DNA from 2 places in the Nocardiopsis oceani genome. Region 2 is predicted to be linked to the other one. Evidence: riboswitches for the same ligand, from Rfam matches in the RefSeq annotation. Region 2 holds a riboswitch; the other holds the start of a gene.
The links. A riboswitch is a leader RNA that binds a small molecule or an ion and turns the genes downstream of it on or off. The one in region 2 is predicted to bind glycine.
Positions count from the first base shown of each region.

Region 1: linked by a shared signal. The riboswitch ahead of gcvP (aminomethyl-transferring glycine dehydrogenase) and the one ahead of gcvT (glycine cleavage system aminomethyltransferase GcvT) in region 2 are both predicted to bind glycine.

Region 1 covers NZ_BAAHAR010000002.1:136,246-150,231, reverse strand. Annotated here, with positions in the region: gene ACYVDG_RS01665 (helix-turn-helix domain-containing protein) at 1-708, shown strand, start outside; gene ACYVDG_RS01660 (hypothetical protein) at 741-1,214, shown strand; gene ACYVDG_RS01655 (site-2 protease family protein) at 1,307-2,473, opposite strand; gene ACYVDG_RS01650 (RecB family exonuclease) at 2,551-3,354, shown strand; gene ACYVDG_RS01645 (response regulator) at 3,411-4,112, shown strand; gene ACYVDG_RS01640 (threonine/serine exporter family protein) at 4,344-5,777, shown strand; gene ACYVDG_RS01635 (DUF5999 family protein) at 5,981-6,169, shown strand; gene ACYVDG_RS01630 (tetratricopeptide repeat protein) at 6,278-7,531, opposite strand; gene gcvP (aminomethyl-transferring glycine dehydrogenase) at 7,828-10,725, opposite strand; glycine riboswitch at 10,817-10,908, opposite strand; gene ACYVDG_RS01620 (MerR family transcriptional regulator) at 11,194-11,682, opposite strand; gene ACYVDG_RS01615 (bifunctional nuclease family protein) at 12,146-12,619, opposite strand; gene ACYVDG_RS01610 (FHA domain-containing protein) at 12,791-13,333, opposite strand; gene ACYVDG_RS01605 (sugar phosphate nucleotidyltransferase) at 13,948-13,986, opposite strand, start outside.
Region 2 covers NZ_BAAHAR010000058.1:37,188-44,931, forward strand. Annotated here, with positions in the region: gene ACYVDG_RS28640 (hypothetical protein) at 1-612, opposite strand, end outside; gene ACYVDG_RS28645 (L-serine ammonia-lyase) at 943-2,355, opposite strand; gene ACYVDG_RS28650 (serine hydroxymethyltransferase) at 2,442-3,710, opposite strand; gene gcvH (glycine cleavage system protein GcvH) at 3,712-4,092, opposite strand; gene gcvT (glycine cleavage system aminomethyltransferase GcvT) at 4,254-5,369, opposite strand; glycine riboswitch at 5,515-5,617, opposite strand; gene ACYVDG_RS28665 (penicillin-binding transpeptidase domain-containing protein) at 5,769-6,680, shown strand; partial or broken gene ACYVDG_RS28670 (HNH endonuclease signature motif containing protein) at 7,521-7,744, shown strand, end outside.

The DNA.
Region 1 (13,986 bases), on a different contig from region 2:
CTGAGCGCCGACCTCGGCGACATGGGATCGGCCCGCATGCACTACCGCACGGCCATCGTGCGCGCCCGCCAGGCCGGGATGCGCCTGCTCGACGTGTACATGCTCGGCTCCCTCGCCGCCTTCGAGATCGAGACCGCCGAGGACCCCGAACTCGGCCTGGGCCTCGTCCAAGAGGCCGAACACGTCCTCGGCCCCTCGGCCCACCCCACCGCACGCGCCTGGCTGGCCTGTATCGGCGCGCTGGCGCACGCGGGGACCGGTGACCGCGCCGCCGCGGCCCAAGCCATCCGCCGCGCCGAACACGAGGTGGCCAGCCCCGACAACGCCCAGCCGCCCTGGCCCTGGGTGTTCGCCTTCGACCACGCCAAGGTCGCCGGATACCGCGCCCTGGTGGGGGTCCGCCTCCGCAGCCCTGAGGACGCCCTCTCCGCCTTCGCTGAGGCCGTCGCCCCCGCCCCGCACAACGTCAAGCAGTCGGCGCTGCTCAAGGTGGAACTCGCGTCGGTGCACGCCGAAGCGGGCGACAGCGACGAGGCCTTCAGGCTGGCCCAGGAAGCACTGGTCACCGGGGTGCGTTACGACTCCGAGCGCGTGGTGGGCCGGGTGCGCTCCTTCCGCAGGCGTTACCGGGGCCCGCGTTCGCACTTCGTCGACGACCTGGACCACCGGTTGTCGTCTCTGGTTACCGGCCTGCCTCTTCGTGGGTAGAAACCCGGCGAAGCGAACATCCGGGAGGTTTCGTGATTCGTATCGGTATCACCGGACACCGCGGCTTGCCCCCAAACGTGAACGGCGCCGTTACCGACATGGTCAGAGCCCACCTTGAGCCCTACGGATGCGACATGGTGGGCCTGTCCTGCCTCGCCGACGGCGCGGACGCCGTCTTCGCCGAAGCCGTGGTCTCCACCGGCGCGCCGCTGGAGGCGATCGTCCCCGCCAGCGGATACCGAGAGGCCCTGCCCGCCGAGCACCACCCGGTCTACGACCGGCTCCTGGAACAGGCGGTCCTCGTCCACGAGTTACCGCACAGCCAGTCCGACCCCAGCGCGCACATGGCCGCCGGGCGCCTCCTGGTCGAGAAGTGCGACCAGCTCCTGGCGGTCTGGGACGGCCTGCCCCCGCGCGGTCCCGGCGGCACCGCCGACGTGGTCGACTACGCCCGCTCCCTGCACCGCCCCGTCACGGTGCTGTGGCCCGAAGGTGCCCGGCGCTGAGCGCAGAGCACGCAACGCCGACCGGGCGTACTCCGATCTCCGGACCGAGCCCCGCTGTCCCCGACGTCCAGCCGCTCCCCCGGCATCCGGCCCTACTCCCCCGGTTGCCGGCCCGCCATCACGGCGTTGACGTCCACGGCCCGCAACACCCCGAACAGGGCCCCGTCTGCCTCCACCACCAGGTACTCGGGCAGCGGATAACGGGTGAGCTCCGTCAAGAGCTCCTCACCCTCCAGGTCCGCGGAAACCGTCGAGTGCGCGGTCAGCGCCCGCGACACGTCCGACACCGGAACCCAGGCCCGGCGCGCGTCGCTGATCGCCCCCGCCGCGGAGGGATGCACGACCGAGACCGGAGTGCCGTCACTGTCCGCGACCACGGCGGTGTCCACGCCCGCCTCCGACAGCCTGCGGTCCACCTGCGCCAGCGGCAGGTCCGAGGGCACCACGACGGTCGGTCTGGCGAGCGCACGCGCACGCAGGCCCGGCACCCGCGCCCGGATCCGGGCGTTGCGCAGAGCCTCGGTCGCGCCCATCCACATGAATCCGGCCAGCAGCAGCCCCCACACGACCGCCCACGGGCCCGGGGTGGTCCCCGCGCTCCAGGCGAACAGGAACGGCAGCGCCACGACCCCGAGGGCCAGCACCCGCCCGCCCCAGGCCGCGACCACACTGCCGGTGTGCGGGTTACCGCTCAGCTTCCACACGCCGGCGCGCAGCAGGCGCCCGCCGTCCAAGGGGAGCCCCGGCAGCAGGTTGAACACACCCACGAGCAAGTTGGCGATCCACAGCTGGAAGAGCAGCTCACCCGTGACGGTGAAGGGGTCGGCGAAGTATGCCAGCGCGAACGCGCCAGCCGCCAGGACCAGGGAGAGCAGTGGGCCGGAGAAGGCGATCCAGAACTCGCGCCCCGGTGTGGGCGCCTCGCGGTCGATCTCCGAGACCCCGCCCAGCACGTACAGCACGATGCGGCGCACCGGAAGCCCGTAACCGCGGGCCACCAGCGAGTGGGCCAGTTCGTGCACGAGCACGGAGGCGTAGAGGAGGATCGCGAAGACGAAGGCCAGCAGATAGGCGGAGGGGCCCAAGGCCAGCCTCGCCTGGACGATGCCCCCGTACACCAGGGTGATGATCACCGCGACGATCCACCAGGACGCGGTGACGTAGACCGGGACCCCGAAGGGTCGGCCCAGCAGTAACCCCGGCTTCTTCTTCGCACGGTCGTCGGCCCGGGAACTGGGGTGGTCGCTGCCTCTGGTCACGGAACCCAGACTATGGCCCCAGCTCGGATGGTCCTCTCGTGGGTCGAGTCCGGGGCACAAGTCATAGGGTCGGATACATGACCACCGCGCCGCTGCCGACCGCCCTCTCACCTTCCCGGGCCTCCGACTTCCTCCAGTGCCCGCTGCTCTTCCGGTTCCGCACCATCGACCGGCTCCCGGAGGCCCCCAGTGCCGCGGCCCTGCGCGGCACCCTGGTCCATGCCTGCTTGGAGCGCCTGTACGAGCTCCCCGCCCAGACCCGCACCCCGCGCACCGCGCTGAGCCTGGTCGATCCCCAGTGGGAGAAACTCCGCAAGCGCAAGCCCGAGCTGGCCGAACAGCTCTTCGACGGCGAGGAAGCCGTCCAGGAATGGCTGGAGTCGTCGCGGAAGCTGGTCAAGCGCTACTTCGACTTGGAGAACCCCGAACACCTGGAGCCGCGCGAGCGCGAGATGCGCCTGGACGTCTCCCTGCCCACCGGCCTGCGGCTGCGCGGCTACGTCGACCGGCTCGACGTGGCGCCCTCGGGCCAGATCCGGGTGGTCGACTACAAGACCGGCAAGTCGCCGCACCCCAGGTTCGAGGACAAGGCCAAGTTCCAGATCTTCTTCTACGCGGTGATGATCTGGCGCGACCTCGGTGTGGTGCCCGCCCGCCTCCAGCTCATCTACCTGGGCGATGGTTCGGTGCGCTGGTACGACCCCACCGAGGAGGAGCTGGCCGCCGCCGAGGCCGAGATCGCCGACATCTGGGCGCGGATCGAGGCGGCCGGGCGCGCGGGCGTGTGGGAGCCCAAGCGGAGCAAGCTGTGCGGCTGGTGCGAGCACCAGGCCATCTGCCCGGAGTTCGGCGGAACACCGCCCCCGCTGCCCACCGCGTGAAGGGAAAGCCACAGCCCGCGGCCCAAGGGGTTCCCGGGTGCGGGACAATCGGCCCCGTGCCTGTCTCAGTACTACTGGTCGACGACCAGCCCCTCGTCCGTGCGGGTTTCCGGCTGATCCTGGAGTCCGCCCCCAGCATGTCCGTGGTGGGTGAGGTCTCCGACGGCCGCGAGGCCGTGCGCGAGGCGCGCAGGCTCCTTCCCGACGTCGTGCTCATGGACGTGCGCATGCCGGGCATGGACGGGATACGTGCCACACAGGAGGTCGTGCAGTGGGCCCGCCCGCTCGGCCACGAGGTGCGCGTCCTCGCCCTGACCACCTTCGACCTGGACGAGTACGTCGAGGGGGTACTGCGCGCGGGTGCCTCGGGCTTCCTCCTCAAGGACGTCCCGCCGGCCGAACTCGTCTCGGCGGTCGAACTGGTCGCCGGGGGCTCCGCCGTCGTCTCCCCCGCCGTCCTGAGCCGACTTCTCGACCGCTTCGCCGCGCTACCGGCGGCCCCCGAGTCCGGTGCCGCACCGGACGAGGACGTCCTGACCGTCCGCGAACGCGAAGTCCTGCGGCTCCTCGCCAAGGGATGGTCGAACACGGAGATCGCCGACCACCTGGTGCTGGGCGCGACGACCGTCAAATCCCATGTCGGTAGCATCCTCACCAAGCTCGGCCTACGCGATCGCGTCCAGGCCGTCGTGCACGCCTACGAGACCGGGTTGGTCCACCCTGGACAGGACACGCAGCCGCCTGCGTCCCGCCCCTGAGCGTGCCGCGGACCGCCCTCGACGCCGGCCTCCAAGGCACCTGGTGACCGGCGCGTCGACGTCCGCGGGGCACACCGCGTATTGGCAGGATAAGCCAGTGACCGAACTCACGGGAGCCGCCGCACGCGCGGGGCGAACCGGGTGCGTGCGCGCGGCGTCCCCCTGCGGGTTGCCGAGGCAGTACGCCGAACAGCAGGAGTGCGGGCGACGGGGAGGGAACGGAGTACATCGATGCCGAGCAATCGTGAGCGGTCGGGTCCGCCGAGCGAGGAGCTCATGCTCAGCCGGATGCGCGACTGGCGGGCCGAGCACGAAGAGGAACTGACCCCGGAGAACCTCGGCGACGAGGACGAGGACGTCAACCTTCCCGACGCCCGGGCGATCAACCTGGCCCTGCGCGTCGGCGAGCTCATGCTGGCCAGCGGTGAGAGCACCGAGGCGGTCAGCGAGGCCATGCTCAGCCTCTCGGTCGCCTTCGACCTGCCCCGCTCGGAGGTGTCGGTCACCTTCACCACCATCTCCCTGTCCACCCACCCGGGCGGCGACCACCCCCCGATCACCGGCGAACGGGTGGTGCGCCGCCGCACCCTGGACTACTTCCGTGTCAACGAACTGCACGGCCTGGTGCAGCAGGTGGCTCTGGGCCTGCTGGAGCTGGAAGACGCCAGTGTCCGGCTGGAGCAGATCCGCCGGGCCCGCATGCCCTACCCGAACTGGATGATCGCGGCGGGCTTCGGCCTGATCGCCTCCAGCGCCAGTGTGATGATGGGCGGCGGCCCGATCGTGGCGACCGTGGCCTTCCTGGCCACCGTGCTGGGCGACCGTACCTCGGTGTTCCTGGCCAAGCGCGGGGTCGCGGAGTTCTACCAGATGGTGGCGGCGGCCGTCGTGGCGGCCACCATCGGAGTGGGGCTGCTGTGGGTGAGCACGACGCTGGACCTGGGCTTGCAGGCGGGCGCGATCATCACCGGCAACATCATTGCGCTACTCCCCGGCCGCCCGCTGGTCTCCAGCCTCCAGGACGGGATCAGCGGTAGTTACGTCTCCGCTGCGGCTCGTCTGCTGGAGACCTTCTTCACGCTGGGCGCGATCGTGACGGGTGTGGTCACCGTGGCCTACACCGGACTGCGCCTGGGCATCGACCTGGACCTGGAGAACCTGCCGACCGCCGGGACCTCCATGGCGGTGCCGGTCCTGATCGGCGCGGCCGGGATCGCGATGGCCTTCGCGATCTCCCTGGCGGTGCCCCCGAGGATGCTGCCCACCATCGGTGCTCTGGGCGTGATGATCTGGGTGATCTACGCGGGCCTGCGCTCTCTGCTGGACATCCCGCCGGTGGTGGGGACCGTCGTGGGCGCCGTAGCCGTGGGTGTGGTCGGGCACTGGCTGGCCCGGCGGACGCAGCGCCCGGTCCTGCCGTACCTGATCCCCTCGATCGCCCCGCTGCTGCCCGGCAGCATCCTCTACCGGGGGTTGATCGAGATCACGCAGGGCGCCACGGTGCCGGGCATGCTCAGCCTGGCAGAGGCGGTCGTGGTGGCGCTGGCGCTGGGTGCTGGGGTCAACCTCGGCGGTGAACTGGTCCGGGCCTTCCAGCGCGGCGGTCTGGCCGGGGCGGGCATGCGCAGCCGTCCGGCCGCCCGCCGTACGCGCGGCGGTTACTGATCCACCGGACCCGGCCCTGGCCGGACCCGGACAGGGAAAAGCCGAATCGGACCGAACCCGGGACGGGTGACGTGAGTCTCATTCATGGAGAGCGGCCAAGAACACAGCAGGGATGTTGTCGCCCAAACCGGCAGCAGCATGTGATGTCAACCACTACTGTGGGCGTCAGCTCAACGAGGAGCACCGCTAAGAAAGGCTCTGTCATGTGCAGCCATTCACCCTCCTGCCCGTCCTTCGAAGACACCGACCGCGAAGCCGCGCGTGTCCTCTCCAGCCACCCCGAACAGGGTTGGAGCCTGCTCTGCAACGGAGTCGTCCTTTTCGACGACACCGGCGAGCTTCTCCCCGACGGGGCGGTTGTCGCCCCGCACCGGCCCCGCGTCGCGGCCTGACTCGCCGACGCCTTCCCTGGCCCGCTCAGGGCCTTCTCCGGTCAACCGCCTAACAACCGCTCCCGCCCGGGCACCTCGATTCCCGGGCGGTGACGTGCGCGAGGCCCCTCATCGGCCGTCGGGCCAGCCTTCGGGCAGCACGTCCTCACCCATCGCCGCGCTGAGCCTGCGCCGGAAGTCCGCGTGCACGTCCCCACCCCAGACCAGCTCGCTCGGGGTGCGCAGGGCCTGTTCCATGGCGGCCCGCAGCGCGGCCGGACGGGCCTCGCCCTCCACCACCGGCACTGCCAGCAGGGCGTGCATCTGGGTGACGACCGCGAACAGCTCCCCGGCCAGCGCGGGCGCGCTCGCGGTGGCCACGGCCTCCTCCAGGTAGACGTCCCACCAGGGCTCCGGAGCCGCTTCGCCGTCCTCGGCCTGGGGCTGGGCGAAGGAGCGGCGCAGCCGTGCGCGTACGGCGTCGGCGGTGTCCGGATCGCGGCTGTCCAGGCCCGTGCGCCAGACCCTTTCGGCCGAGTCGGGTTCGCCCCGCAGCGCCAGCAGGCCGGCGAGCAGTTCCACCGCCGCGCCCGAGGTTCGCGGCGCCGGACTGGCGACCGCACCCTCGTCCGACGGCCGGGGGTCGACGACCGCCCCCACGTCGGCGATCGCGCGCTCCAGGTGGGTCGCGGCCCGCAGGAGCCTCAGCCCGGGGTCGTCGCCGACGGTCAGTCCGCGCTCCACGGCGGCTGCCGCGGCGCCCGGGCGTCCCCGTTCGAGGAGGCGTCCGGCCAGGTCACGTGCGGCGTCGACGACGGTCGTGGCGTGCAGTCGACTGATCGCGGCATCGTCGGGGGGTAGTTCCAGCGCCGCCTCCCAGTGTTCCTCCGCCTCGGCCTCCTCACCTCGCGCTTCGGCTTCGCGGGCCAGGCCGTACCGGGCCACCGCGGTGTAGGCGGGTCCTCCCAGGTCCAGCAGGCGGTGCCAGACACGCGCGGCCTCACCGTGGGATCCCTCCTGTTCGAGGGAGAGCGCCAGGTGGTAGGCAGCACGCGGAGCGTACCGTGCGTCCCCGGTGGCCAGGGCCCGCCGGGCCGCTTCCCTGGCCGCCGCGAGGTCTCCGCGCTGGTCCTGGACCACGGCCAGCCCGAGCAGCGCCCTGGCCTGGACCTTGGGCCGGGGGTTGGCGGACACGGCCTGCTGGTAGAGCTTGGCGGCCCGCTTGAGGTGGCCGTTCTCGGCGAGGTCCTGGGCCTGGTCGCACAGGTCGGCCGCGCCCTCGGCCGCGGGTGCGGAGGTGTCCTCCACGTCGTCGGGGTCGGTGGGTTCGGGCGGGGGGTCGGCGGGGCCAGAGCGCGCGGGAGGTCCGGACGTCGTGGTCATTCGCTCCGCTTTCCATGGGGGTGTCGGGCCCGCGCGGTGGGGAACGCGGACCGTCGGCGTCGCCGTAACTCTAACGCGCTCTCCCCCGGCGGGCAGGGGCTCGTGGTGCGGGTGTCGGTTCCCGGGTACGTGCCCTTTTCGGACCACTGCCGAACACCGCCCGGTATGGACCGCGTGAGCTTTCGGGGCGCCCACTGGCCACACCTTTACGACGTAGATCCGTCATAGGCGCGAAGACGGGGCGCCTCCCCGCGGGTCGGCGCCCCGTTTTGCTTCCGGCGGTTCGCTCCGGCGTGTCAGAGCTCGAAGGCCTCCGGCGGCGGGCAGGAGCAGACCAGGTTGCGGTCACCGTAGGCCTGGTCGATCCGGCCGACCGGCGGCCAGTACTTGTCCTGGCGCAGCGACGACAGCGGGTAGGCCGCCTCCGAACGCGTGTAACCGTGGTCCCACGTGTCCGCGGTCAGCGCCTCAGCGGTGTGCGGGGCGCCCCGCAGCGGGTTGTCGTCGGCGGTCCACTCCCCCTCGGTCACCCGGTCGATCTCGCCGCGGATGGCGATCATCGCCTGGATGAACCGCTCCAGCTCGGCAAGGTTCTCGCTCTCGGTCGGCTCGACCATCAGCGTGCCGTTGACCGGGAAGGACATGGTCGGCGCGTGGAAACCGTAGTCCATCAGGCGCTTGGCGACGTCCTCGTTGCTGATGCCGCTGGCCTTCTGGAGCGGGCGGATGTCGATGATGCACTCGTGCGCGACCAGGCCGTTGGAGCCGGTGTAGAGCACCGGGTAGTAGGCCTCCAGGCGCTTGGCGATGTAGTTGGCCGACAGCACCGCGGTCTCGGTGGCCGCGCGCAGCCCGTCACCGCCCATCATGCGCATGTACGCCCAGGAGATCGGCAGGATGCCGGCGGAGCCGAACGGCGCGGCCGAGACCGGGCCGACCCCGGTGTGCGGGCCCGCCTCGGGCTGGCCCGGGTGGTTGGGCAGGAAGCCCGCCAGGTGCGAGCGGACCGCGACCGGGCCGACACCCGGGCCACCGCCGCCGTGCGGGATGCAGAACGTCTTGTGCAGGTTCAGGTGGCTGACGTCGGCGCCGAACTCGCCCGGCTTCGCCCAGCCCAGCAGGGCGTTCAGGTTGGCGCCGTCGACGTAGACCTGGCCGCCGCCCTCGTGGACCAGGCGGCACACCTCGGTGATGGTGTCCTCGTACACCCCGGCGGTGGAGGGGTAGGTGACCATGATGGCCGCCAGGTCCTCGCTGTGCTTGGCGGTCTTGTCGCGCAGGTCGCCGAGGTCCACGTTGCCGTCGTCGTCACAGGCGACCACGGCCACGCGCATCCCGGCCATGACCGCACTGGCAGCGTTGGTGCCGTGCGCGGAGCTCGGGATGAGGCAGACGTCGCGGTGGGCCTCCCCGCGCGAGCGGTGGTAACCGCGGATCGCGAGAAGCCCGGCGAGCTCGCCCTGCGACCCGGCGTTGGGCTGCAGGGACACCGCGTCGTACCCGGTGACCTCGGCCAGCCAGGCCTCCAGGTCGCGGACGAGCGAGACGCTGCCCGCGGCCTGGTCGAGCGGAGCGAACGGGTGCAGACCCGCGAACTCCGGCCAGGTGACGGCCTCCATCTCGGCCGTGGCGTTGAGCTTCATGGTGCACGAGCCCAAGGGGATCATCGTGCGGTCCAGCGCCAGGTCGCGGTCGGCCAGGCGGCGCATGTAGCGCAGGAGGGAGGTCTCGCTGCGGTGGGTGTTGAACACCTCGTGGGTGAGGTAGTCGGTACCGCGGGCGAGGTCCGCGGGCAGGCGGTCGGCGGACTCGTCGACGGCGAGCGGACCGCGCTCCGCGCCGCGGTCGGCCTCGCCGAAGGCGGCCAGGACCTTGTCGAGAACGGCGACCGGGGTGGTCTCGTCGACGCTGAGGCCGACCGTGCGCTGGTCTACGGCGAGCAGGTTGACGCCGGACTCCAGGGCCTTCTCCACGACGCGGTCGGCGCTGGGAACCCGCACGCGCAGAGTGTCGAAGTAGGCGGAGTGGACGACCTCGAACCCGCGCTGGGTGAGCGCGTCGGCCAGGGCAACCGTGCGCCCGTGGACCTGCCGCGCGATCGCGCGCAGGCCGTCGGGGCCGTGGTAGACGCCGTACATCCCGGCCATGACGGCCAACAGCACCTGTGCGGTGCAGATGTTGCTGGTGGCCTTCTCCCGGCGGATGTGCTGCTCACGGGTCTGCAGGGCCAGGCGGTAGGCTGGCTTGCCCACGTTGTCGACCGAGACGCCGACCAGACGGCCGGGCAGCTGGCGGCGCAGCTTCTCGCCGACGGACATGTAACCGGCGTGCGGGCCGCCGAAACCGAGCGGGACACCGAAGCGCTGGGTGGAGCCCACCGCGATGTCGGCGCCCAGGTCACCGGGGCTGCGCAGCAGTGTGAGGGCGAGGATGTCGGCGGCGACCACCGCGAGCGCGCCGCGCTCCTGCGCCTGGGCGATGACGGCGCTGGGGTCGCGCACCGCACCGCTGGAGGCCGGGTACTGCACCAGGACACCGAAGGTCTCGCCCTCGGGCAGCCCCTGCTTCAGATCGGCGACGACGACCTCGATACCAAGGGGCTCGGCACGGGTGCGCAGGACCTGGAGGGTCTGCGGGAAGATGTCGGAGTCGACCACGAAGGCGTTGCTCTTGACCTTGGAGGCCCGCCGGGCCAAAGTCATCGCCTCGGCGGCCGCGGTGGACTCGTCCAGCAGGGAGGCGCCGGTGATGGGCAGACCGGTCAGGTCGGAGACCATGGTCTGGAAGTTGAGGAGGGCCTCGAGCCGACCCTGGGAGATCTCCGGCTGGTAGGGGGTGTAGGCCGTGTACCAGGCCGGGTTCTCCATGATGTTGCGCATGATGACCGGCGGGGTGAGCGTGTCGTAGTAGCCCAGGCCGATCAGCGAGGTGTTGACCTCGTTGCGCTCGGCCCGGTCGCGGAGCTCGGCCAGGGCCTCGGCCTCGCCGATCGCCTCCGGCAGGTTGAGGGGGGCGCTCTGGCCGGGTCCGGACAGGATGGACTCGGGCACGGCGGCGGTCATGAGCTCGGTGCTGGAGTCGTAGCCGACCGTCTTCAGCATCTCTGCGGTCTCGGCCGGAGTGGGGCCGATGTGGCGGTCGGCGAACACCCGGGCCGGGGTGCCCGGGGCGGGGTCGTTCGACGGGTCAGTCACGGAGACCTCCTGGTGACAGGGCCGATCGGGTCGGCGGTGTTCCTCACGGTCTCCCCCTCTGTCACCGGGCGCACCCAGGCTTCAGAGTGGCCTCCTCCGCGCGGTCCATGGTGCCTGAGAGGTTACTGGGGAGTATTGCCCCGTCGGCGCCCCGTCAACCGAGGTCTCTCCCGCGCGGTATCAACAGCCTGCTGACGCTCTGTACATGTAGGCAAGCAGGGATAATGTCGGTTTTCATCCCAGTTGCGCCTACGACCGTACTCGATCACCACCGGAACCACCGAGCCCGGGCACACCTTTTTCGGCGAATCCCACGGCCTTCCGGCTGGTCCGGCAGCGGCAGCCCCCAGCTGCGCGACCGCGCCCGCGGGGACGGCCTTCATGTGTGCGGACACCGAAGATGTGTGCGGAAATCGCCCGCCAGATCCCCACCCAGGGTAATACCGCAGGGGCGGTTCCGCGGGGGGTTCACCCGGTGCGCCGCTCCCGGCGCCTCCGGGCCAGCTCGTCCACGGGCTGGGGAGCCGGGGTCGGCAGATCCGTGCGCTCCTCCGCGGGGACCACGCCCAGAGCTTCCTCCAGCTCGCGGGAGACATTGGCCAGAGCCAGGCCGAACATGCCCTGGCCGCGCTGCATCAGGTCGACGACCTCGTCCGGCGAGGTGCACTCGTAGACGCTGACGCCGTCGCTCATGAGGGTGATGCGGGACAGCTCAGCGGCGGGCCGGCCACGCAGGTGGTCGACCGCGGTGCGGATCTGCTGCAGGGAGATCCCGGTGTCCAGGAACCGTTTGGCCACCTTGAGCATCAGGATGTCAGGAAGGCTGTACAGGGCGGCGTTGTGGGCACCCGTGCGCACGCTCGGCTCCACCAGGCCGGTCCTGGCCCAGTAGTCGAGCTGTCGATAGGTGATCCCCGCGGCCGTACACGCCGCTGGGCCCCGGTACCCGACGTCCATAGGCAGCGCCACCACGTCCTCTTCGCACAGTAGGCCCTGCTGCCCTGCTAGCCGCAGCGCGGACCGCCTGTCATGGGGATCCTGCTTGCTGCTCGCTACTGCCACGCCGACCTCCGGCTCCTCGTCCCGCGGCGGCATCGACAGGGGAGAGTCCACTCAGGGAAAAGGCGCGCCGCGGGTTTCACAGCACTGACCGTAGGACGGCCGCAAGGCAGCGTCAACGAAGCCACTCGGCGCGTCGCCAAGTACGCGCTGTGGCCCAGGGACGGTCACCGTCCCGGCGGGACCGGCTGCGGGTCCGACGACTTTTCGGCTGCACCCACCACGACCATTCCCTCGTCCCAATCTATCACCGGTCTGCCTCACAAAGCCGCAGGTCACTGCGGCATTTTCACGCGGCGGGAACGTCCCGCCCCGGTACACAACTCGGGACCCGCGATATGCGGGCCCCGTCAGGTGTCTGTCACGTGCTCCGTCGGCCGAAGTCATCGGGCGAGATGTTGTCCAGGAACTCCCGGAACGCCTCGACCTGATCTTCCTGCTCGTCCGGGATGGGCATCCCGGCCTCCTCGATCACGTCCTCGTGCGCGTAGATCGGCGTACCGGTTCGTAATGCCAGCGCGATCGAGTCGGAGGGGCGCGCACTGACCTCCACACCGTTGCTGAAAACCAGCTCGGCGTAGAAGATGCCGTCGCTCAGGCCCGTGATGTTCACCGTCTCGAGCCCGGTGTCCAAGGCGTCCAGGACGTCTCGGAACAGGTCGTGGGTGAGCGGCCGTGCGGGCGCGACCCCCTGTTGGGCGAGCGCGATCGCGGTGGCCTCCACGCCGCCGATCCAGATCGGCAGGTAGCGGTCTCCCTCGGATTCCTTGAGCAGGACAATCGGTTGGTTCGAGGGCATCTCAACCCGGACGCCGACGACCTCCATGTGCTTCACAGCGGCTCCGTCCCACGAGTCGTCATGCCGGATGGGCGCGCTCGTTCCCTGCTCCCCCGCGAAAACAGGATCCCGAGGGCAAAGGCACCCTTCGTTACAAAGCTCTCCGGAGGCGGGGGGCCGCAAACCTCTTGGGCCCTCCCACCCCCGTCGACCGTGGTCAGCGCACCGTCACCGGCGCGGTTTAGTCAGCAGAACCATGCGGAACTTGCCGATCTGGATCTCGTCCCCTCCACCCAGCTCGGCCTCGTCCACCGGCTCGCGGTTGACGTAGGTGCCGTTGAGGCTACCGACGTCGCGGACGCCGAACCCGTTGCCCCGGCGGAAGAACTCCACGTGGCGTCGGGAAACGGTGACATCGTCAAGGAAAATGTCGCTGTTGGGATGGCGGCCCGCGGTGGTGACGTCGCTGTCCAGAAGGAAGCGGCTCCCGGCGTTGGGACCCCGCCGCACCACCAGCAGAGCGGTTCCGGGCGGTAGTGCGTCGGCGCTGGCGGGATCGTCACCGCCGAGCTCATCCCCCGATTCCTCCTCTTCCAAGGCCTGTATTCCGGAGATGGAGATGGTCGAAGTGACATCCCCACCTGAGTCCCCCGCCGCGGCAGGCTGTGGACTCTGCTGTTCGGCCCTGCGGACTGGAGTTCCACAGTGGGAGCAGAAACGGGCATCATCCGCAACGGCGTGACCGCACTGCGTGCAGTAAACGCTCGACATAGGTCGGCTCGGCCTCCTACCGCACGGGGCGGTGCTTGATTCGGCTGATCGGTGGCGCGTCCCGGGCGTCGAGCGGGCGCCGTGCCCGCACTCCGTCCGGAACACCGTGAGACGGCCCGTTGACGCGGCAACGGTACGGCTCACAGGTTCGGTCGCTAGGTCTCATCCCCCATGTTGTACTCCTTGTCACCCCCACTAGGTGTCCGCCGTTGCCGGGATCCCCGGGGCGGGTGGTGACGCGGCGCTTCAGGGAACACTCGACTTTAAACCATATCCCTGTCCAGACAGGGTTTTGCTCCCCCTAGGCCCGCCGTGGACCCCTTGACAAGGTCCGCGGCGTGGACCTGGCCGAACCCGGCACCCGGGGCGCCGCTTCGACCGGTGTGGGCCCGCAGGGAACCCAACACCTGTTATGGGGCTGATGCCCGGACCGGGCGTTTGGTTCTCCCGATGGCGGGGTGGATTTTACCGAACGGCCCCCAGTCTGCCTTGACCTGCCCTTATGCCCGTGCTTCCGGGGGTTGTCATCGGCCGGGGAGGGTTCCGGGGCACCCGGCCGCGGGCGAACCGTGCGGGTGCGGACGGCGCCCCGTCCGCACCCGCACGGTGTCCGGCTAACCCTCGGCCCGTTCCACCACGGCCGCCCATTCGTC
Region 2 (7,744 bases):
GTCGTCGTCCAGCTGTTCGACGAAGACGACCCGGTCCTCCACGGCGTCGTACACGGGGTTGAGGTAGTCGGCGGCGGCGTCGAAGTCGGACAGCTCCTGCTCGGGGCTCAGCGCGGTGAACGTGCCGTCCGGGGACAGGGCGCCGAAGCCCGTGACGGAGTTCCCGCTGACCTCTTCCTCGTAGGTGGCGAGGAGGAGGTCGTGCTCGGGCACCAGCCGCCGCTCGAGAATCGTGCAGTCCACGGGGAGGTCGATTTCTTCGGTCGGCTGCACAGCGCGGCCGTGGGAGAGGGCATCGGATTCGCCGTGCTCGATGCCCTCGCCCGCGAATTCGGTTTCGAGGATCTCGGAACCGTCCTCGGCGGAGAACAGGGTCAGGGACAGCGAGTCCGGGGAAGTGACACTGGTGCCGTCGCTGCAGTCCGACACGAGGATGCCGGGGTCGCCCAGCGACGGCTCGTCTGGTTCTTCGTTGTGCTCCTCGGCCTCGGGGCCGCCTTCGTCGGGCGAGGCGGGGCCCTCGTCAGAGGAGCCGCAGGCGGAGAGGAGGAGGGAGAGTGCGGCCACTGGGGCGAGAAGGGTGAAGCAGCGGGGTTTGGTAAGGGTATCCACGGGAGGATTTTCTACCACGAACGCGCCGTTTTCCTTTAACTGGCCCTGCTTTCAGGAGTGCGATTTGCAGTGAAGGATAAAGGATTTCCTTCACGATTCATGTTTATCGGGTAATGGTTCGGAGGGTGATTCCGGTGTGGGGCGGGTCTGGCGGCGAGCTGAGCTCAAGCCACCAGACCCTGGGTGACGGCCGGAGAGGGCGAGCGGGTGGGAGCTCAAGCCCGGTTCCCGGCCGTGCGTCCCGTACAACTCGGGACGAGTCCGGAGAATTCCTTCGCTTCCATGCGCCGAGCGGAAAGCACGCTGTCCAGCGGCCTCACCGCATCGAACTCAGCACTCGATGACGTTGACGGCGAGGCCGCCGCGGCTCGTCTCCTTGTACTTGTCGTGCATGTCGCGGCCGGTGTCCCGCATGGTCCTGATGACCTTGTCCAGGCTCACGAAATGGCTCCCGTCGCCGCGCAGGGCCATGCGGGTGGCGCTGATGGCCTTGACCGAGGCGAGCGCGTTGCGCTCGATGCACGGGATCTGGACCAAGCCCCCGATCGGGTCGCAGGTCAGGCCGAGGTTGTGCTCCATGGCGATCTCGGCGGCGTTCTCCACCTGCGCGGGGGAGCCGCCCAGCACCTCGGCGAGTCCGGCGGCCGCCATCGAGGAGGCGGAGCCCACCTCGCCCTGGCAGCCCACCTCGGCACCGGAGATCGACGCGTTCTGCTTGAACAGTATGCCGATGGCCGCGGCCGTCAGCAGGAACCGGACCACGCCGTCGTCACTCGCGCCCGGACTGAAGTGCAGGTAGTAGTGCAGCACCGCCGGGACGATGCCGGCGGCGCCGTTGGTCGGGGCCGTGACCACCCGGCCGCCCGCGGCGTTCTCCTCGTTGACGGCCAAGGCGTACAGCGTGATCCAGTCGCTGCCGCGCATCGGGTCCGGGTCCACGTGTGTGGGCGCGAGCAGCCCGTGCTCGTCGCAGTTGCCGCCCAGCTGGCGGTACAGCCGGTGCGACCTTCGGGGCACCTTGAGACCGCCGGGGAGGCTGCCCTCGGTCATGACGCCCCGGCGTACGCACTGGCGCATCGCCGTCCAGATCTCCAACAACTCCGCGCGGATCTCCTCCGGGGTCCTGCCGAAGGCCTGCTCGTTGGCGAGCATCAGGGCGCTGATGGACATGTCCGTCTGCGCACAGAGTTCCAGCAGCCCTTCGGCGCTCTCGAAGGGGTAGGGGACCACGGTGTCGTCGGCCTTGATCCGGTCCGCGCCCGCGGCCTGCTCGTCCACCACGAAACCGCCGCCGACGGAGTAGTACACCTTCGCGGAGACCTCGACGCCGACGTCGTCCAGTGCCACGAACCGCATCCCGTTCGGGTGGTCCGGCAGGCTCTCCTTGCGGCGGAAGTCCACGTCCACCTTGGGGTCGAACGCGACCGGCTCGCTGTTCGGCCCGCCCAAGTACAGAGTCCTGGCCGATCGGACCTCCTCCACCAGGCGCGGGACGGCGTCCACGTCCACGTCCTCGGGGGTGTGTCCCATCAGCCCCAGGATCACGGCGGTGTCACTGCCGTGCCCCTTGCCGGTGAGGGCCAGTGAGCCGTACAGCTCCGCGCGCACGTGGGCGACTTCGGGAAGGACGCCTTCGGAGCGCAGCCAGGACACGAACGTCTTAGCCGCCTTCATCGGGCCGACGGTGTGTGAACTGGACGGTCCGATACCGATCTTGAACAGGTCGAAGACGCTGATGGCCATGGCTGTCCTCCTCATTGAGCACAGGGTGCGGGCCGTGGGCCGGGCCGTGTGGGCCCGCTGGCGGCCCACACGGCGGGGTGTTGCAGCTACAGGTTCGGGTAGAGCGGACGCTTGGCGGCCAGAGCGCTGACGCGGTCGCGCAGGGCGGCCTCGTCGAACTCGGGCTTGAGGGCCTGGGCGATGACGTCGGCGACCTCGGTGAAGTCGCCCTCGTCGAAGCCGCGGGTGGCCAGAGCCGGGGTACCGATCCGGAGACCGGAGGTCACCATCGGCGGGCGCGGGTCGTTCGGGACCGCGTTGCGGTTGACCGTGATACCCACGGCGTGCAGCCGGTCCTCGGCCTCTTGGCCGTTGAGCTCGGAGTTGACCAGGTCCACCAGGACCAGGTGCACGTCCGTGCCGCCGGTCAGGACCTTGACGCCGACCTCCGCCGCGTCCGGCTGGGTCAGCCGCTCGGCGAGGATGCGGGCGCCCGCCACCGTGCGGCGCTGGCGATCGCCGAACTCCTCGCTCGCCGCGACCTTGAACGAGACCGCCTTGGCCGCGATCACGTGCTCCAGCGGGCCGCCCTGCATGCCGGGGAAGACCGCGGAGTTGAGCTTCTTGGCGTACTCGGCCTTGGCCAGGATCATGCCGCCGCGCGGGCCGCCCAGGGTCTTGTGCGTGGTGGTGGTGACCACGTCGGCGTACGGCACCGGGTTGGGGTGCAGGCCGGACGCGACCAGGCCGGCGAAGTGCGCCATGTCCACCATGAGGAGCGCACCGGTCTCGTCGGCGATCTGGCGGAACTTCGCGAAGTCGAGCTGGCGCGGGTAGGCGGACCAGCCCGCGACGATCATCTTCGGCTGGTACTCCTTGGCGAGCGCGGCGACCTCGTCGTAGTCGACGGTGCCGTCCTCGTCGCGCACGTGGTAGGCCACGGCGTTGAGGATCTTGCCGGAGTAGTTGATCCGCATGCCGTGGGTGAGGTGACCGCCGTGGGCCAGGTCCAGGCCCAGGATCGTGTCGCCCGGCTTGAGCAGTGCGAAGTACACGGCCGTGTTGGCCTGCGCGCCGGAGTGCGGCTGCACGTTGGCGTACTCGGCGCCGAAGAGCTCCTTGGCGCGGTCGATGGCAAGCTGCTCGACGACGTCGACGTGCTCGCAGCCGCCGTAGTAGCGGCGGCCGGGGTAGCCCTCCGCGTACTTGTTGGTGAGGACGGTGCCCTGGGCCTCGAGGACCGCCTGCGGGGCGAAGTTCTCCGAGGCGATCATCTCGAGGGTGTCGCGCTGGCGGGACAGCTCGGCGTCAACGGCGGACGACACCTCGGGGTCCAGCTCACTCAGGCTCTGGTTGAGCAGGTTGTCGCTGGTCATACTAGGCCTCGCCTTCGGTCAGCTTGTTGTACTCCTCGGCGGAGAGAAGACCGGTGGGCTCCTCGGATACCCGCACCTTGAACAGCCATCCGCCTTCGAAGGGGGCGGAGTTGATCGTCTCGGGGGAGTCCTCGAGGGACTCGTTGATCTCCACGACCTCCCCGCTCACGGGGGAGTAGATGTCGCTGACGGACTTGGTGGACTCCACCTCGCCCGCGGGCTCGTCGGCGGTGACCTCACTGCCGACCTCGGGGGCCTCGACGTAGACGATGTCGCCCAGTGCCTCGGCGGCGAACGAGGTGATCCCGACGGTGGCGATCCCGTCCTTGACCACGACCCACTCGTGTTTGGCGGTGTAACCCAGCTCCGTGGGAACGCTCACTTCAACTCTCCTTGGAGGTGTTCCATTTGTCTGCCGTGCGCCTGATGCGGCGAACCGGCCCGGCCTACGCCTGGTCACGCCCCGACAGTGCCGGTCCTTCGTGGGGATCCGGCCGGACGGTGCGTTCAGGTTCTCAAGGGGTCGTGGGTGACCCCCGTTTCCTACGACTGCCGCTTGTAGAACGGCAGCTCGACCACGTCGACTTCCTCGCTGCGCCCGCGCACGTCAACGGAGAACGTTCCGCTCGCGGTGTCGAGGTCGCCGTCCACGTAGGCCATGGCGATGGGGCGGCCCAGTGTGGGTGAGGGGGCGCCACTGCTGATCGTCCCGATGACGGCACCGTCGCGCAGCACGTCCTGACCCTTGCGCAGCGGGCGGCGGCCCCGGGCGGCGATCCCGATCAGGCGCCGTGCCCGCGCGGTACGCGAGGCCTCTTCCAGGGCGGCGCGGCCGACGAAGCCGCCCGGCTTCTCGAACTTGACCACGCGGCCCATTCCGGCGTCGAAGGGCGTGAGGTCGGCGGTGAGCTCTTGGCCGTACAGCGGCATTCCGGCCTCGAGGCGGAGGGTGTCGCGGGAGGAGAGCCCGGCCGGGACCAGACCGTGCTTGCTGCCCTCGGCCATGAGCGCCTGCCAGATCTCCGGCGCCTTGTCGGCGGGCTTGACGAAGATCTCGAAGCCGTCCTCGCCGGTGTAGCCGGTACGGGCGAGCAGGACCGGCTGACCGGCCACGGTGTGCTGGTACCCGGCGTAGTAGCGGATCTCGCTGAGGTCGGCGTCGGTGAGCGGCGCGAGGATGTCCACGGCGCGCGGTCCTTGGACGGCGATGAGCGAGTAGTCGGCGGACTCGTCGACCACCTCGACGTCGAAGCCCTCGGCGCGCTCGGCCAGGGCGGAGGCGACGACGGGCACGTTGGCCGCGTTCGCGACGACGAGGTACTCCTGCTCACCGAGCCGGTACGTGATGAGGTCGTCCAGGACCCCGCCGTCCTCGGTGGTGATCATGCTGTAGCGGGCGCGACCGACCTTGACCTTGGACAGGAAGCCGACCATGGCGTAGTCGAGGGCCTCGGCGGCCTGCGGCCCGGTGAGCCGGATCTCGCCCATGTGGGAGAGGTCGAAGAGCCCGGCGGCCTCGCGGACGGCGTTGTGTTCGGCGGTCTCACTGCCGTAGCGGAGCGGCATGAGCCACCCCGCGAAGTCGACCAGCGTCGCCCCGGCCTCTTCGTGGATCTTGTGAAGGGCGGTGCGGCGCGGCGCGGAGGTGGGGTCTGACATGGGCACTCCCGGAGGATGGGCGTCGTGTCGTGCGTAAGGCGTTGCCATCCTCCCCCTCTGTCATGGGTGCCTGAGAGCTTCACCGCGCGCTCGGCGTGGTTTGCACCTTCGGCGAGGGAACACTGCCCCTGCTTTCCAGAGTGGTCTCGCCCGTACGGTCCGCTGTGCCTGAGAGGTTGTCATCGGGGAGGGGATTGCTCCTTCGGCGGCCCGTGTTGGCTACGCGGGCACTCTCCCGTACGGGGTCAGCAACACGCTCAGCCTAGCAGCGGCGACACAGGGCGCCCAAGGGTGCCTGACGGCTTGGCGGTACCCCGAGAGCAACCCGGCCCACCAAGGGGGCGCATGCCCTAGCGTGTGGGGGTGAACGTTCCTTCGGACACCCTGTGGAGGAGACGAGTGAGTACCGAGACCGAACACGCTCCCGGGCGGACCGCGCGTGCCCGAGGGCTCACTCTCGCTGCGGGTTGCGCCTTCACACTGGTCGCCGGGATCGCCTGCGGCGGGACCGACGACGAGGCCGAACCCGACGATGGGCTGGCCGGCAATCCTGTGGAACTGGGTGACGTACAGACCATGGAGCGGGAGGACCTCGCTTCGGTCTTCGAGGACGCCGGGGTCGACGGCACGTTCGTGCTCTTCGACGCCGGAGACAGCTCCGCGGTCGTCGTCAACCTCGACGAGGCCGACGAGCGCGCTGTGCCCGCGTCCACCTTCAAGCTGCCGAACACGCTGATCGCCCTCCAGACCGGGGCGGTGGAGAGCGTCGACGAGGTCGTCGCACCCGAGGGCGAGGACGAGCTGAGTCTGCGTGAGGCCCTGCCGACGACGGACGTGCCGGTCCACCAGGAAGTGGCCGACCGGATCGGGTTCGACCGGATGTCCACCTGGGTGGACCGGTTCGACTACGGCAACCGCCAGGTCGGCGACGAGGACGTGATGGACCGGTTCTGGCTCGACGGTCCGCTGGAGATCTCCGCCATGGAGCAGAGCACGTTCATCTCCGAACTGGCCCGCACCGAGCTGCCCGTCGACGTGGAGCACCAGGAAGCGCTCCACGAGCTGCTGGCCATGGAGGAGGGCAACGGCTACCAGCTGTTCGGCCGGACCGGTCTGGGTGCGGACGCCGATCCGGTCCCGGGCTGGTGGGTCGGCTGGGTCGAGGGCGAGGACGACCTGCACACGTTCGCCCTGCGCCTGGAGGTCGAGGAGGACAGCGACGTGGCCCTGCGCGAAGAGCTGGGCCGTGAGCTCTTGGTGGAGTTGGAGATCCTGCCCCCGGAGGCCCTGGAGGCCGCAGCGGGGGACTGAGGCGACTCGGAGGGCTGAGGCGACCCGGGGGGCTGACACCTGCTTCCTCTTGCCTTCTCCTGCCTCCTCCCGACGTAATCTTGTTTCCAGCGCCGAATTCGGTTCCATGTCCCGACTTTCGCGGTGGTGGTTTTCTGTGATTGGGCGACAATCCCGTGGGGCTGGATCCCGTGGGGATGCGTTCGGTGGGGATGTATTCGGTGGGGCTGGTTGGGGTTGCTTTTCGGGTTGGGGTTCCCTCCTTTCCCGCCGCTCGATTGTGGCCGTCTCCGCTACGCGCGTCAAGGTCGTCGCCATCGAGCGCTTCGCGCGTCATTGGCGCTCCACCTTGACACGCTTCGCTACGACGGCGGGTTGGCGGCTGTTGGGAAAGGGGGACGGGTGGTTGAGGTCCGAGCCATTTCGGGCTTCGCCCGAAAAACTCATTCTGTCGGCCTGGCGGCCGATCCCTGCACCTGCGCCGGAGCGTTGACGCCTGGCGGTGTCGCGGCTGGTCATGCTCTGCTGCGAACGCCGAACAGCGCGGCCTGCGGCCGGGTGGGCCACTCCTCCGGAGCGCTGACGGGTCGGGGGTCGCGGCCGGTCAATGCGGGAGGCGAAAACCCCGATGATCTTGCCCCTGTCTCCACCCTCGGCCGTCGAGAGTGGGGACAGGGGCAAGATCACCACCATTCTGGTATGCATATGTCCGCTTTGCCTGGGAATGCGAACAGGGGGTCGGCCCCCTTTCCCTGGAAGGCTTCTCCTTGGGAAGCAGAAAGGCGGGTCTGGGTGGCTGGGTAAGGTTTTTATCACCCCCAGGATAGGTCCTTTCTGTGCCTTTCTTGATATGCTTGAACCATGACTTCTTCTTTCGGGCAGTGTGGGAACACGGCGGGCAATACCCCCGCCGTGGCCGCCATGGGTGCTGCCCGGAAGAACATCGCTTCGGAAATGGCGGAGGTGCCTCCGGCGGGTGCGGCCGGTGAGGTCCTGGATGTGATCTCGCAGGTGTGCGAGGACATGGAACAGGCCCAGCTGGCGATGCTGCTGCGCCTGGCCCAGCTGGAGGCGGCCGGCACCCT